One region of the Spartinivicinus ruber genome, then DNA from elsewhere that is predicted to be linked to it. Evidence: predicted binding sites of a transcription regulator. Region 1 holds the regulator's gene; each other region holds the start of a gene.

Region 1 (4,207 bases):
AAGGCCGTGCTGTAGTAAAAGATGTATCCTTACAAATTCAAAGCGGTCAAGTAGTGGGTCTACTTGGCCCCAATGGTGCGGGGAAAACCACCTGTTTCTACATGATTGTAGGTCTAGTCAAATCAGACCAGGGTAATGTATGGATTGATGAGAGTGATATTACCCACCTGCCTATGCATGGACGGGCTCAGGCTGGCATAGGATACCTACCACAAGAAGCCTCTGTATTCCGCAAGCTGACTGTCACTGACAATATTCTTGCTATTCTGGAAACCCGTAAAGAGCTAAATCGTAAGCAAAGACAAGAAAAGCTCAACTCACTACTTGAAGAGTTCAATATCACCCATATAAAAGACAGTAAGGGTATGAGTTTATCTGGTGGTGAAAGGCGTCGAGTAGAAATTGCCAGAGCACTTGCAACAGAGCCTTCCTTCATACTGTTGGATGAGCCATTTGCAGGCGTTGACCCAATTTCGGTAAAAGACATTAAAGACATTGTCTGGCACTTGAAAGACCGTGGCATTGGCGTCCTAATCACCGACCATCATGTTAGAGAAACACTTGATATTTGTGAGAATGCATACATAGTTAGTGAGGGGCATATAATAGCGGAAGGCAGTGCTGAAGCCGTAATGACTAACCAACAGGTGAAAGAAGTATACCTTGGACACGACTTTAAAATATAAGACAACTGGCAAGGATACTCATATAATTTTTAATACCCACTAAGAAATAACAAAGCTTCAGAAACAAAAGAAATACTGAAATAAACACGCAATTGAAATAAATAATAGGTGCAATGGAAATATTCAGTCGCTTGTTCAAGCAGCAACTCAGGTAACCGTATTTGAATTCACTTCCATTGTTGTTGACTTTGCCAAATCAAAACAGGCACGATTGCACTATAAGGTAATTATTTAGCAATGAAGCCATCCCTAGTTTTGAAAATTGGCCAGCAGCTGACGATGACTCCTCAGCTGCAACAAGCCATAAAACTACTTCAACTATCCACATTGGATTTACAGCAAGAAGTGCAGCAAGCACTTGAATCCAACCCTATGCTTGAGCTGACTGATGAGTCTGACAGCAACTCATCGGCTAATGGTGAAGCCAATGACTCACAGCAACTCAATAGCTCTGGCTTAAATGGATCAGATTCATCAGACAACGTAGATAAAAGCACATCTGAAACTTCTCAAGACAACTCAGACGAAACCAGCTGGTCAGAAGAAATCCCTAATGACCTTCCTGTAGATAGTGCCTGGGACGATGTTTACCAAACATCTTCAGCTCCTATTAGTTCTTCCTCATCAGCAGATGACGATGAGTATGACTTCAGCAACCGAAATGGCACGACAGAGTCTTTGCACAGCCACCTAGAGTGGCAGCTTAACCTTACTCCAATGTCTGATAACGACCGCTTAGTGGCTATTGCTATTATCGATGCGATCAATGACGATGGCTACCTTAGCTGTAGCACTGAAGAAATTTGGGAAGGCCTGGACCCTGAGCTGGAAATTACACAAGAAGAAGTGGAAATTGTGCTACGTCGCTTACAACATTTTGATCCTGTTGGTGTAGCTGCAAGAAACTTACAGGAATGCTTACAAATCCAGCTTTCTCACCTGCCGCAAGACACACCACTTCTTGATAATGCTAAGCTAATTGTAACAAAGCACTTAAACTTGCTAGGTCATCACGACTACAATCAGCTTATGCGCCGAACAAAATTGAAAGAAGAAGAGCTGGCAGAAAGCATAAAGCTGATCCAAGCCCTGAACCCAAAACCAGGTGCTGATATTCAACCGTCCGAAACAGAGTATGTCATTCCTGATGTATTTGTTAGAAAGCATAATGATCGCTGGTTAGTCGAGCTTAATGCCGAGGCCACCCCCAAACTACGGATTAATAGCAATTATGCATCTTTGGTAAAACGAGCCGACAGCAGTTCCGACAACACCTATCTGAAAAACCATTTACAAGAAGCTCGCTGGTTTTTAAAAAGCCTGCAAAGTCGTAACGAAACATTAATGAAAGTAGCTACTCGTATTGTCGAGCATCAACGTGGTTTTTTAGAATATGGTGAAGAAGCGATGAAACCACTGGTGCTGCACGATATAGCAGAAGCGGTTGGAATGCATGAATCAACCATCTCCCGAGTAACCACTCAAAAATTTATGCATACACCTCGCGGCATCTTTGAGCTGAAATATTTCTTCTCAAGCCATGTCAGCACGTCATCTGGTGGTGAGTGCTCTTCCACTGCTATCCGAGCTATCATTAAAAAGTTAGTAGCTGTGGAGAACCCTAAAAAACCATTAAGTGACAGCAAAATTGCCAGCTTACTGGAAGAGCAAGGCATAAAGGTGGCAAGACGAACCATAGCCAAATATCGTGAATCACTATCCATTCCGCCGTCCAATGAGCGAAAGCGGCTGGTGTGATGAAATAGGTTAGCGCGAAATTAAGCGTTATATTGACTAGCAACAAGCAATACCAAGCCTGCTTTCCATTACACTTAGTAATGAAGCAGTTGACAATCAGCCTAGCAAGTCAGTGAAGCTGATTACAACCATAAAGCCCTATTAGGAGGTCGTTGCATGCAAGTTAACATCAGTGGTCATCATGTAGAAGTGACTGATGCGTTGCGCCAATATGTCACCAAAAAGCTTGATCGCATTGAAAGCCATTACGATAGCATTACTAACGTGCAAATTACCCTAAGTGTTGAAAAGCTACGCCAAAAGGCAGAAGCTAGCTTGCATGTGCGTGGTGCTGACATTGCCGCCACTGCAGAATCTGAAGATATGTATGCTGCAATTGATTTACTTAGTGATAAACTAGGCCGGCAATTAAGCAAACACAAAGAGAAAACCCTGGATCGACTTCAGGGAGCCGGTATTCGTTAAAAAGTAGTTTACTTATTTATAAAGCATGAAAATCGAACAAGTCCTTCTCCCACAATGCACCCTTACCGGGGTGCAAGGGGGGAGTAAAAAGCGAGTTTTACAACTCATTGCCAACCTCTTAGCTGAGTATTCTGGTGATATTAATCCCAATGAACTGTTTGATAATTTAATCAATCGTGAACGGTTGGGAAGCACAGGTTTTGGCAATGGCATAGCGATTCCACATTGTCGTCTCGAAAGTTGTCTTAAGCCCTTTGCTTGCTTACTTAAACTGCAAGAAGGCATTGACTTCGACTCGATGGATGGTCACCCAGTAGACTTAATTTTTGCCCTGGTTGTTCCTGCCGAAGCCACAAATGAGCACCTCGCTATCCTTCAGGAAATTGCTACCCGCTTCGAAAACTCCAGTTATCGCAATAATTTACGCCGAGCTGATACTAATCCTGAGTTATTTGACGTTGCAATTCAAAGCGTACCTACCACATAAGCACAATAGTTAAGTTAGTTTTAAAATCTTCAAAGCCAGCTAATGAGTATTACTTAACTAATCTGCCGTATATCACATAAACTTTGTTATACTAGCCCAGAATATATTTGGGCTAGGATTGTACTACCAGCCCTACAAATGAATTAACAAAGCAACTCTGCATATTTATGAAGTTAATTATAATCAGTGGCCGCTCTGGCTCAGGCAAAAGTACCGGCTTACATGTGCTGGAAGATCAAGGCTATTATTGCATTGATAATATGCCTGCTGGTTTGCTTCCTGCCTTTGTTGAGGAAATGAAAAAGGAGCCACTGTACGACAAAGCAGCGGTTAGTATTGATGCTCGAAATGTTTCCCAGGATTTAAGGCGTTTCCCGGCTATTATGAATGCGCTCAAAGAGCAGCAAATTGATGCAGAAACTATTTATCTTGATGCTGAACACGCGACCTTACTAAAGCGTTTTAGTGAAACACGCCGTAAACACCCACTCTCTAGCCAACAGCGCTCCTTAGATGAGGCTATTAAACAAGAAAAAGAAGTTCTTGAACCTATCGCTAAAATGGCTGACCTTACTATCGACACCAGCCAGCTGTCTTTGCATGAACTGCGAGATATCATCAGTAAGCGCGTTGCTCGCAAGCAGCACAGCAGTATAGCCCTACTTTTCCAATCATTTGGCTTTAAGAAAGGAATCCCCATTGATGCAGACTACGTGTTTGATGTACGCTGTCTGCCAAACCCCTACTGGGTCACCCATTTAAGGCAATACTCAGGGCTGGAGGAACCTGTTAAAGAATTTTTAGGTTCTCA
Region 2 (4,207 bases), 3.1 Mb from region 1:
TGAAGACTATGTTTCAGAAGGGGCACAGTCGGGCACAAATGTAGCCAATGATACTTTTGATATACGTTTGGCCGGGTTAAAAGTGAATGAAGGTGGTTCGCTTGAGTTAGGAGTAGATTATGGGCAAGCCAATTTAACTGATCGCCAGCAAGATTTAAATTTTGATAATCAAAAAGGCTATTTATTTACGGCTCAACATACCCAGTCAGACTGGTTTGGAGGGTTTAATAAACTGGCAATCCAATATGCGACTGATGGGATGGTAGGCAGTGGTCACAATGGTAGCCGAGCGGATAATGGCAAAATGTATCGGCTAGTGAACCAAGGGGTTGTGAATTTTTCCCAGAATATAGAAGGGATGTATGTTGCTCTAATAGAAAAGAAAGACCTAGCAGGTGACAGGGGGCAAACCTGGTTGTCATTGGGGGTTCGACCGGCTTATAAATGGACCGAAATTATGAGTACGGCAGTTGAGCTGGGTTATGATCGAGTCAAGCCAGAAGATAGCAGCTTGGATACAGTTGATCTAACGAAAATTACCCTGGCTCAGCAATGGTCAGCTGGTAGTAGCTTTTGGGCACGGCCAGTTTTACGTGCTTTTTTTACTTATGCCAAATGGGATGGTGATAAGTACAATGCTGCTAGTGAGTCAATTGATGATGGTGACGATGATGGAACAACAGTTGGGTTTCAAGTAGAGGTTTGGTGGTAATTAATGATTAATAAATGGCTTACAGTCACAGCCGGTTTGTTAGCATTATTGTTAAGTTATGCTGGAAAAGCCTCTGATAATATAACCCTGCAGCAGGTGTCTAATGCTATTGCAGAATTGAAGGCCCAAAAATCCTGTTGTACTACCTTTGCAAGTTTGCCTATTAAGCCGTTGTTGGTAAATCAAACAACTGAAGTCATAATCAACAGTCACTCAGTAGTATTTGAATTTAATTCAGGGAAAAGCTATATAGCTGCATTTAAATTGCCAGATACCCAGCGGTCACTGCAAATAAAGTTATTTAGTAAAGCTAATCAAACGGTATTTGAACCCTCAGTGATGTTGTTAGACAGTGAGTTTCGTATAACACGAATTCTCTCAACAGATGATTTTATTTATCGCCCAGCTTGGGGGTTTAAGCCAGATAGTATTGACGGCATGTTTCGGGTAGATCGAAGTCAGCCTGGTAACCCTAACAATGAAACTTATTTAGTGATTTTCTCTACCTTAGCTCAAATGCAGGGTAAAACAACTTTAGTGCATCCAGCAAAAGCATTTGCAAAAGCCCACTATAACCAACCTCCAGAGATACCAGATCCAATAGCCTGGCACTCACCAGTGGGAAATCTTGAGTTGTCAGTCGAAGAAGAGGAGCGTAGCTTTTACGAAAAGCGGTCTTATATACCAGCCTTTAGTTTTCGGCAAGCTAATCAAGCTGTTGATCAATTAGAAACTAAGCAGGAGGTGTTGCCACAGACCCACCAATATTTTAAAGAGGCTGTCAAAAACGCACTAAATCAAGGTGAGGTAGGCAAAGCATTAAGTTTAGTGGAGGAAGCCGAACGACTTGGTCTTAAAGATATAAGGCAGTACTTTATTGAGCGAGTTGTACCAAAACAATAAAAATGCTTAACAAACAAAAAAAGCCCACGAAAAAGTGGGCTAAAAAATACAGTGGGTACAAGTTTATATAAAGAGCGGTTTAGCTGCGGCGTTTACATAATGCAAGTAAACCTAGACCAATTAGGGCTACTGTACCAGGCACTGGTACAGGTGTAGGTGTTTTGGTAGCTGTTACTTTTAAGACCATATCATCGAAATCATAGTCTATTGCGCCACCATCATCGTTTAAACCAATATAAAAGCTATTCTCTCCAGCTGCAGCTAAGAAGAAAGAAGGTTTTAGCAAATCTCCTTTGAGATTATTTCTACCGTTGTTATTGCCGTTAGCTACAGTTGCATGAGGTGTTTTAAAGCTAAAGTTTAACCAGTTTCCTTGCAGCATTGAGTCAATGATCTGTTGTCCTGCTTGAGACTGTTTGTTGTTAAAGCTTTGTCCATTGATTGTTAGGAATATGTTTTCAAAGGATGCTTCAGACCCTAGAAACTCGTAAGTAAGATTAACATTGCTATTAGCTTTTAGGTTGCCGCCATAAGTAACCTGTAAACCAGGTTGAGTAATACCGCCACTTGGGTTGTGATTACCTGGTAAGGTTCCAACCTGGCCACCTTCGATAGAAAGTAAACCTGCAGTAGCAGAAGTAGCACTAGCAAGAGATAGAGCTAGTACACTAAGCGCTTTTTTCATGGACTTCATGGAAGAGACCTACTACATTTTATGGATATTAAAGAGTCACTTGCCCTATACACGAAACGTGCCAATGTTACATAACCTGCTACTGTTGTACACTTTAAATAATAAACTCAAGCTGTAGTGTAAACCCTCATAAAGTAGAAGATTTTTATTTCATCTTGTTTAATGTGAGCTGCATTTGGCTTATTATGTGATGTGGTTAAATATAAATTAATAAATGTGATTTAGTTAACTTATTCATAAGTAAGAAGGCGTGTAAAAATAAATAACATTCGTTTTTAACGCTTATGTTAGCCTGTTTATCTACATTGTTAGTTGGTTGATTAGTAACCTTTTTTCTAAATGATTACTGAAATGGATTTGGATTTCTTTTGGCATTTCATTCAGTAAACAACCACGCTGTTTTACTTCTTTGGGTTGTGTCTGTTGCCAGATATCAAGAGCAGCCTGTAATCGGGTTAACTCAACAATAGGCTCAAGGTCTTTTTTTAATTGCAGGCTTTTTATAAGCTTATTGTCTGTAGTAGTGTTCGCATATAGGTGTGTACTTTTTGATTTTGAGGTATTAACTAAACCAACGCTATTACTACTATAATAAATAGCATTCCTTGCCATTTTATATCGTTTTAAAGCCAGACAAACCAGGCTTAGCTCAGGAGAGCGGCGATGAAAAATTGATTTTTTCAATGTTTTTTCAAAGAGGTTATTGACAGGATGAAGCAGCTCTAGCTTAGATAGCTTGTTATTATTATGTTTGGTTGTCAGTGCAAACTGACTCCCTGTTTTAATATAAATTTTCATATTTTTCCGTGCCAAAGATTATATAAGTTAGATTACGAAAGGACAGTCAAACATGAGGTGGTTTCACTGTATAATCAGTCATAAAATGGTATATAAATTGGGAAATAATATTATATAAGCTTAATAGGTCTAGACAACTAGTTTCATGCTGAGGAAACGTAAAGATTTCACTAAAAGTATCAATCGCATAATAAAAAAATATTTATTACAAAAGAAAGCTTACCTGTTGGTACACAATATGAAGTAATAGCTCAAGTTGAAGTGGGCAAAGCATGGTATGGCTCTTCCCGTAAAGTATTTCAGTCTTTTGCTGATGCAGCGAGAGATCTAGGTGCAAATGCTGTTGTAGACGTGAGGATATGGTATCAACCTTCAGGATGGTCTTGGGCTGCACCTCATGGTTCAGGAAAAGCAGTAAAGGTAATTGAACCATTTAGTATTGATTTTTCGCAGGTGAAAGGATATTGGCACTAACGTTAGATACTATTTTTATACGCTAGTCTGTTATCGATTTGTGTAGGTATAATTACTTATGACGTGCAGTGTTTGGTAAGTTCTTTAAGTCATATTTTGCCATAATTGACCATTTTTGGTTTATTTACTCATTGCATTATACAGCGTAAGATTTTCACTGCTCCTTAGAGGATCTCTTATTTATACGCTATTCATTATAAATGAAGGGTTTTCTATTTTTTTAGTGGGCTAACGGTAGCCTTAGGAGATGTATTCGTTTTTTATAATATTATAGGTGGTATATGAAAAAAATATCTGCATTACTGTCTGCTACACTGGTGTTTACATCACTATTTTCCCATGCAAAAGATGATGAGCTTATTAAAGAAACTTTTGATAAGTATTCTGCAAAAGGGACGATGATCATTTCTTCTTATGATGGTTCTCAGCAGTATATTTACAATCAAAAACGTAGTGAGCAAGAGTTCTTGCCAGCTTCTACTTTTAAGTTGCTCAATACACTAATTGGTCTAAAAGAAGGTGTTATTACTAAAAATACTGTCTTTAAATGGGATAGTAAAGACAAGGGATGGGATATGTGGAATAAAGATCAAACATTGAAGTCTGCTCTGTCATACTCCTGTGTT
Region 3 (4,207 bases), 140 kb from region 1:
GCAGGAGATATTATTGCACGCATCCGCAGCTTTGTGAAAAAACCTGCCCATTGCTTAGAAAAAGTTGATTGCAATAAATTAATTAGCGATGTGGTTAAGCTGGCAGAAGTTGATGCTCGCAATAACAACATGGAAATTCACCTGGATCTTGCTGATGAATTGCCATTAATAGAAGCTGACCCGGTACAAATACAACAGGTTGCCCTTAACTTAATCCGCAATGGTATGGAAGCAATGCGTGACCGAGAAACTCGTGATATAGGTGTTTGGGTTAAAACAGAGCTGGACAAATCCCATCAATTTGTCAAAGTATCCGTTATTGACCGTGGCCACGGGCTAACAGAAGACGCTGCTGATAAGCTGTTTCAACCCTTCTTTACCACTAAAAGCTACGGTATGGGGATTGGTTTATCCGTCTGCGAGTCGATTATATCGACTCATGGAGGTAAATTGCGGTTTGAAAACAACCCCGAGGGCGGTGCTATTTTTTATTTCACCGTTCCCACTGTTTAATTTATACCTAATGGACTGGGCTTGATAGGTTTCATTAGCTGGTCTACCTCTACATATTTAATATAATGTAGCTGTTGTAGACTGCTAATTGTGTTTTCAAGCTCGGCTTGGTTTGAAGCAGCCACACAAATAATTAATCCATTCTCTTGAAATGGGCGAACAATTTGCAACTGCTGCTGACCTACCACACCAGCAACATAATCTAAGGCCTGTGGGCTTTGCCGATCTTTCAAGGTTTTAAACATCACAATCAAACGTGCAGAACCCTGACTAGACAGAGAACATTGTTGCCCCGCTGTTACCTGCCCCACCATAATGTGTCCAACAATAAACAACAAAGCAGTCAATATATATTTTTGACGTAGCATGGGGTATTTCCTTATAAAACAATTGAAGTACATTTGCCCATTATTATTTCACAAGGCATCATAACAGCCAATTAACCTAATAATAAATGACCCCTGTCAACCGTATCAAAACATTTACAACACACTAACAAAAAGTCATTTTAATTAAATACGTACCACTCAAAGCCATTTATTGCTAAAAATTAATAGTTAAAAAGCTTAATAACCCAAAAAACTAGGTGGCATTATAAAAAACTATGTTACCACCCTATTTTTTGCTACTCCTTTATCCCTTCACACACACCACTTGTTTTAGAGTATGCACTATTTCCACCAGGTCTTCCTGAGCTTTCATGACCTTTTCAATGGGTTTGTAAGCTGCTGGTGTTTCATCAATAACATCCTTATCTTTACGACACTCGACATCTTTAGTGGCTGCTTCATGCTCTGCCAGTGTTACCAGCTTTTTAGCTTTGGTTCGCGACATTACCCGGCCTGCGCCATGGCTACAGCTATGAAAACTTTCTGGGTTACCTAACCCTCTTACAATAAAGGATTTTGCCCCCATGCTGCCTGGAATAATCCCCAATTGCCCTTCTTTTGCAGAAACCGCACCTTTTCGAGTAACTAACACATCCTTACCATAATGATGTTCTCTAGAAACATAATTATGATGACAGTTCACCGCCATTAACTCTGCAGAAAACTGTCTCTGAAGTGTTTGCTGAACGGCATAAATCACTCGTTTCATCATCACTTGACGATTAGTAAATGCAAACATCTGAGCCCATTCAACCGCCGATAAATATTGACCAAATAATTCGCTACCTTCCGGCAAGTAAGCTAAATCTTGGTCGGGTAATTGAATTTGCCAACGCTCCATTTCTTTTTTAGCTTTTTCAATAAAATAAGTACCTATTCGATTACCGACTCCTCTTGAGCCACTATGCAACATAAACCAAACACTGCCAGCCTCATCTAAACAGACTTCAATAAAGTGGTTACCCGTACCTAAAGTACCCAGATGGTTAAGGTTGTTGGTTTGCTGCAATACATGGTGCTGCTCAGCTAATAATTCAAAAGGTTTTTTTAAAGGCTGCCAGGCATGAGCCACATCATCTGGTATGGTATTCCAAGCCCCTTTATCCCTGCCTCTTCTGGCTCGTGCTGAACGGCCATGGGGCACCGCCACCTCAATTGCATGACGGATGCCGTACAAATTATCAGGTAAATCAGCAGCTACTAAACTGGTTTTAACGGCCATCATACCGCAACCAATATCAACACCTACTGCGGCAGGAATAACTGCACCAAAAGTAGGTACCACACTACCAATAGTAGCCCCTTTACCTAAATGAACATCAGGCATTACTGCTACCCACTTATGAATAAAAGGCAGGCTGGCAATATTACATAACTGTTGCTTAGCCTCTTCTTCAAAAGGCAAACCACAAGTCCAGGCTTTAATAGGAGACAAACCTTTCTGATGAATAACTTCGTATGACATAATTAACATCCAACGATCGAGAAAGTAGTTAGCAACAAACTTTTACATATACTCGTACAAGGCATGGATCATGCCAAAAACTCAAAAAAATCATAACACATTGATTTAAAACAACTTATTATCTACGATTTATATAACGCTCGTAATATAAATATCTATTTTGATAGGCGTATTATCTAATAAGATACAAAATGAATAGCAACTTACTCTGTGATTACTGGCATAAATACCTTGACCAAAGTGAACATCAGCTGGTGGCCAAGCAAGCCCTGAACAAGATTATCCAACAATATAGCCAACCTTGGCGGCACTACCATACCCTTAACCATATTGAGCAGATGCTGTTACTCTTCAAACAGTATGAGTCATCTATCACCTCACCACCAACAGTATTTTTTTCCATTTGCTTCCACGATTATTACTACTTGCCTTGGTGGAAAAATAATGAAAAACGCAGCGCCGATAAAGCCATTTATACATTAGAGCAACTACACTTTGGCTCGTTAAACCATGATGTAGCACAAATGATTATAGCCACAGAAAAACACCTGCCATTAACAAATCAGGCACCCTCCCTTCTTTTAGACTGCCAATTGTTTCTAGACTTTGACCTAGCTGTTTTGGGACATGACTGGAAAAACTACCAACACTATTGCCAGCAAATTAGAAAAGAGTACTGGTTTATACCTAAAAAGAAATATTTAAAAGGTCGAAAAAAAATACTCTCTACGTTTTTAACTAGAGACAAACTTTACTTTAGCGAAGAATTTAATGCTCAGTTCGAACAACAAGCTAGAGATAATATTCAGCGGGAAATACAATTATTAAGCAAATTATAATGCCTTAAATATCCTTTCGATAAGGCATTATAAAGAGAAGAAAATAACGTCTATTTTAACTTCTTAACCATATCAGCTATATTACGCCCCAGTTGCAATGCTGTTTCCTGCTGCTCACTATTAATCAGGTTACCTTGGTCATCAAATGCATCATACGCCTTAGCTAAGGCTAATTGTTTTGGTAATGTCAAACAACCCAATCCATCCAAAATAAACCGAACATTAGGTAATGCCCTGATACCACCCAAGCCACCAGGTGATGCACTCATTAAACTTACAATTTTACCTTGAAAAGCAGCTAGCGCTGGCTCACCAGAAGATGGCCTAGAGAGCCAATCAATGAGGTTTTTTAACACTGCTGATAACCCTGCATTATATTCAGGACTGGCTAATAAAAAGCCATCACTTTCAGCAAATAGTTGATGCAATTTTTTAGCATTTTCTGGAGCGCCATTCGCTTGCTCATCGTCTTGATTTAAAATGGGTAATGGATAGTCCACTAAATCAATAAAAGTAACTTCGGCACCTGCTTGCTCAGCTCCCTTTGCCGCCACTTTAACCAGCTTTTTATTCACTGATTCTTTCCGCAAACTACCAGCAAAGGCAAGTATCTTGGGTTTGCTTGCCATTAATTTTCTCCTTGACTTTAACTATTTCTTAGTTGTACTGATTTTTCATAAAGTTATCTATGAATGAAAGAGACGTCAACTACTATGGCTAACACTTAATAAGAGCTTAGAAGTCATTCACGAAGGGTACAGTTGTCACCGTGTGACCATATATTGTATGTTTTAATAACGGCATAAAAAATAAATGGAGTAATTATGGAAATAAAAAAAGGCACTTGTCACTGTGGCAATGTTGAGTTTCAGGTTGAGCTTAAAAATGGACTTGAGGATTTAAGAAGATGTAACTGCTCACTATGTCGCCGTAAAGGTGCTATTGTCGCTAGCATTCCCCTTGATAAATTAACTGTAACCAAAGGGGTAGACAATCTAACT
Region 4 (4,207 bases), 850 kb from region 1:
CAATAGCAATACGGAATCAACCATCGACAGTACTCGCTCGACCTCACCACCAAAGTCTGCGTGTCCTGGGGTGTCCACAATATTAATGCGGTAGTCTTGCCAGTTAATTGCGGTATTTTTTGCCAGAATGGTAATACCACGCTCACGCTCCTGGTCGTTAGAGTCCATAATCCGCTCAGTACCAACATCGCGGCGCTCCAACGTTCCAGACTGCTGTAACAGTTTATCTACCAAAGTAGTTTTGCCATGGTCTACGTGAGCAATAATGGCAATATTTCTTAACTTCTCAATCACAGAGGGTGCCTCTACAGTAAAACAACTACAATCTGAAGTGGCCAAAGAGCAGCACCCTAGAAACAGACATGTTAGTAGGTGCATTCTTACAGTAAATGCCAGAATTGGTAGATTGTCTTACCAATTCAACGTCTTCAGCTAGAAAATCCAGAAAATTTTGGTGCGGTAGTTTACCACCGATCCACTAAGAAAGTTCACTAAGGACGATAAACTTTGATGTTTTTGTAGCCTTCGTCTTTTAAATGCATCGCATGCAGCCGGCTCATCACACCCTTATCGCAATACAACATATATTGTTGACTAGCATCAAGCTGTTTAAATGCAGTATTTAGTTGATAGAAAGGGATGGTTTTTACTTCATTGTTATCCATTTTTAACGGATTTAGCTCTTCCTCGGTAGGATGGCGAATATCAAGAATTACACTATTAGGTAAAGGGATGCTCAATACCTCAACCTCGGCGGCTTTCAAGTCATCCTGAATTATATCGTTGATTAACACCTCTCGACGGTCTGTAACAGCCTGATCTAATACCGCGAAATTAAAATTAGACTCAACATCCTCAACCTTATGCCGCCTTGCCCTAGTAGTTGGATTAACCGATATGACGCCACAATATTCAGGAATATTTTTAGCAAAGTCTTCAGTGCCAATAGCTCTAGCGGTGTTGATAATATCCTGCTTATCCATGGTAATTAGGGGGCGCAACACTAAATTATTAGTCACTTCATCAATTACTGATAAATTCACCAGCGTTTGGCTGGAGACTTGCGCAATTGCTTCTCCGGTTACCAGAGCTTCTACCTCTAAGCCTTCGGCCACTTTACTAGCTGCACGCAACATCATTCTTTTTAGCACCACCCCCATGTAGGACTTATCAACGTTCTGCAGAATTTCAGCTACAACGTGCTCAAATGGCACAGTGACAAACTTTACCCGGTGAGAAGAACCAAATTTATTCCAGAGGTAATAGGCAACCTCTTTAACCCCTATCTCATGGGCATGGCCACCTAAATTGAAAAAACAAAAATGGGTGAGTAAGCCGCGTTTCATGGTTAAAAAGCTAGAGACGGTTGAGTCAAACCCACCAGAGATGAGCGATAAAACTCCATCTTGCGTACCGAGTGGAAACCCTCCCAGCCCAGGTAATACAGACTTCACTACATAAAAGCGCTTATTTTTTATCTCCAGCTTTACCGTAATATCAGGGCCTTTTAGTTTAATCGAGGTGTCTGCAATTCTTTGGTGCAAGCCCCCCCCAATATATCTTTCCACATCGGTTGAGGTGAACTCATGGTGGCCAGAACGCTTACAACGAACACAAAAAGAGTGGCCAACCAGCGAATCCCCAATAATGGCCGCCACTTTATCGAGCATATCGTCAAGGTCAACTAAGGGGTAATCCACTACTTCCAAAATTTGGCAAATTCCAGGGGTATGGGACAGCTTTTCTGCTATTTGCTGGGTGATGGATTTTTCTTGCTGTTGAGTAACAACCTCGATTTTGTCCCAGCTTCCTATCACCTCAATTTCAGGGTCGATGGGCTTTAATGTCCAGCGAATGTTGCGCCGCAACTGCTTTACAAAGCGTTGGCGCACAGGCTTACTTTTAATGGTGATTTCAGGGAACAGTTTAACAATGAATTTCATGGAGGGGATTTCATCTGTTTGCAACTAATATGTAGCAAAATATTATACAAAAACCAGCTATCATGATCACTACGTCAAGGCAGTCCTATTTAAGAAGTTCCATTTGCTAGTCACTTATAAAAATTTACGATTATAAAGCGCTTGAGTGGTGCATTTTGTTTTTAGCGCACTACTTAAGTGCATTGCTATTTTATTTTTTCAAGCTTTTTCAGTGCACTCATCCTGATTTTTCTGGTTTAGCCGTAAGTTTGTGTAATGGCATGACTATTGCTGATAGCCGCAATGAAATTTTTAGCTGTTAGCTTTCATCTCAACCGGAGTGGCCAACAGTGCATTAACCAAATTAGTAGTTCAAGAAACAAGTTAGACCGAAACCGGCTTATAGACCTCTGGAGGAAACAGCATGTCAGCGAATACTCTGAAGTTAATTGAAGAAAACGATGTAAAGTGGGTAGACCTACGCTTTACCGACACCAAGGGAAAGGAACAGCATGTTTCCATCCCAGCTAGTGAGGTTGATTCAGAATTTTTTGAGGTGGGCAAAATGTTTGATGGCTCATCAATCGCCGGCTGGAAAGGCATTAATGAGTCTGACATGATGCTAATGCCTGATGACTCCACTTCAGTTATTGACCCCTTTACTGATGAAAACACCTTAATTTTACGCTGCGACATTATTGAGCCAGCGACTATGCAAGGTTATGAGAGAGACCCTCGCTCTGTCGCCAAACGTGCAGAAGACTACCTAAAATCAACTGGCATCGGTGATACCGCATATTTTGGCCCCGAGCCTGAATTTTTTGTGTTTGATGATGTGAAATGGAAAGCCGATATTTCCGGCTGCTCTTACGAAGTTAACTCAGAAGAAGCACACTGGGCCTCTTCACAAGCATTTGAAGGCGGCAACATCGGTCACCGCCCTAGAGTAAAGGGGGGGTATTTCCCAGTACCACCCGTGGACTCACTGCATGACCTGCGTGCAGCAATGTGCGCATCCATGGAAGCCATGGATCTACCAGTTGAGGTTCATCACCACGAAGTGGGTACAGCCGGGCAATGTGAGATTGGCACTCGTTTTAATACGTTAGTTAGAAAAGCAGATGAAACCCAGATTCTAAAATACTGCGTTCATAATGTTGCTCACCACTACGGCAAAACCGCTACCTTTATGCCCAAGCCATTAGTTGGCGATAATGGTAATGGCATGCACGTTCACCAATCTATCTCCAAAAATGGTGAAAATGTTTTCTCGGGTGATGGCTATGCAGGACTTTCTGAAACAGCCCTGTACTACATAGGCGGGATTATTAAGCATGCAAGAGCACTAAATGCGTTCACAAATGGTTCCACCAATTCATACAAGCGCCTAATTCCTGGGTTTGAAGCACCAGTCATGCTGGCTTACTCAGCACGCAACCGATCAGCGTCTATTCGGATTCCTTATGTCAACAGCCCAAAAGCTCGCCGGATTGAAGTACGCTTCCCCGACCCAACCGCCAACCCTTACCTGGCTTTTGCAGCCATGCTAATGGCAGGCTTGGACGGAATTAAAAACAAGATCCACCCTGGTGATGCTGCTGATAAGGACCTCTATGACCTGCCACCAGAAGAAGCGGCAGAAATCCCAACAGTCGCGACTAGTCTGGAAGAAGCATTAGAAGCATTGGATCAAGATCGCGACTTTCTGAAAGAAGGCGGCGTATTTAGTGATGATATGATTGATGGCTATATTGCGCTAAAACATGAAGAATGCGAGCGGGTTAATCAAACCACTCACCCAGTTGAGTTTGATCTTTACTACAGTGTGTAGCAGGCTGTAGCCTATATCTGATAAGGCCTTCAGTTAAGAGCCCTCAAATTGAGGGCTTTGCTACAAACTGAGTTCCTCTTTTGCCAGCAGTCAATTGGTTTAAACTATTCATCTCAACCTGCATCAAAGATTTACTAGCAACTTTTAACTAGTTTTTTACATACCCTAATTTTGCGTGTCATCATTTAAAGGTTTAGAGTTTCTATATAGCCAAAGCGAAGGGTTTTTAGGGGCGGCCGTCAAGCGATGAGTTCCAATAGCACTTTTATGTAAATTAAAGTAGCTACCGCAGGTATTGCTGTATCAGACTTGCCCCATGAGTTTATGTTTTTATAAATGATTGGGGTGACAGTTAAATGCTCCATGCATTAACTGCATTTCCACCTTCCATGGTGGTCAAGAGCAACGACAACAAACCCTAAAAGTCATTCGAGAAGGGTATAGTTCTTTTAGT

Evidence for each region. The regulator sigma-54, encoded in region 1, starts transcription at its own class of promoters, with help from an activator protein. The targets are predictions, from matches to a motif close to TGGCACNNNNNTTGCTNT.
Region 2: the regulator sigma-54 is predicted to act here: its motif matches at 2,356-2,373, upstream of G4Y78_RS08650 (PEP-CTERM sorting domain-containing protein).
Region 3: the regulator sigma-54 is predicted to act here: its motif matches at 2,426-2,443, upstream of G4Y78_RS23565 (RtcB family protein).
Region 4: the regulator sigma-54 is predicted to act here: its motif matches at 2,200-2,217, upstream of glnA (glutamate--ammonia ligase).

The regions. Positions count from the first base shown of each region.
Region 1 is NZ_CP048878.1:5,049,235-5,053,441, forward strand. It holds gene lptB (LPS export ABC transporter ATP-binding protein) at 1-686, shown strand, start outside; gene G4Y78_RS22940 (RNA polymerase factor sigma-54) at 924-2,444, shown strand; gene hpf (ribosome hibernation-promoting factor, HPF/YfiA family) at 2,601-2,909, shown strand; gene ptsN (PTS IIA-like nitrogen regulatory protein PtsN) at 2,935-3,396, shown strand; gene rapZ (RNase adapter RapZ) at 3,564-4,207, shown strand, end outside.
Region 2 is NZ_CP048878.1:1,825,773-1,829,979, forward strand. It holds gene G4Y78_RS08640 (maltoporin) at 1-712, shown strand, start outside; gene G4Y78_RS08645 (MalM family protein) at 716-1,615, shown strand; gene G4Y78_RS08650 (PEP-CTERM sorting domain-containing protein) at 1,695-2,309, opposite strand; gene G4Y78_RS08655 (hypothetical protein) at 2,610-3,107, opposite strand; gene G4Y78_RS08660 (YbjQ family protein) at 3,369-3,581, shown strand; gene blaOXA (class D beta-lactamase) at 3,863-4,207, shown strand, end outside.
Region 3 is NZ_CP048878.1:5,191,021-5,195,227, forward strand. It holds gene G4Y78_RS23555 (ATP-binding response regulator) at 1-513, shown strand, start outside; gene G4Y78_RS23560 (hypothetical protein) at 510-881, opposite strand; gene G4Y78_RS23565 (RtcB family protein) at 1,147-2,367, opposite strand; gene G4Y78_RS23570 (HD domain-containing protein) at 2,559-3,206, shown strand; gene G4Y78_RS23575 (NADPH-dependent FMN reductase) at 3,257-3,835, opposite strand; gene G4Y78_RS23580 (GFA family protein) at 4,031-4,207, shown strand, end outside.
Region 4 is NZ_CP048878.1:5,901,640-5,905,846, forward strand. It holds gene typA (translational GTPase TypA) at 1-294, opposite strand, end outside; gene thiI (tRNA uracil 4-sulfurtransferase ThiI) at 492-1,943, opposite strand; gene glnA (glutamate--ammonia ligase) at 2,347-3,753, shown strand.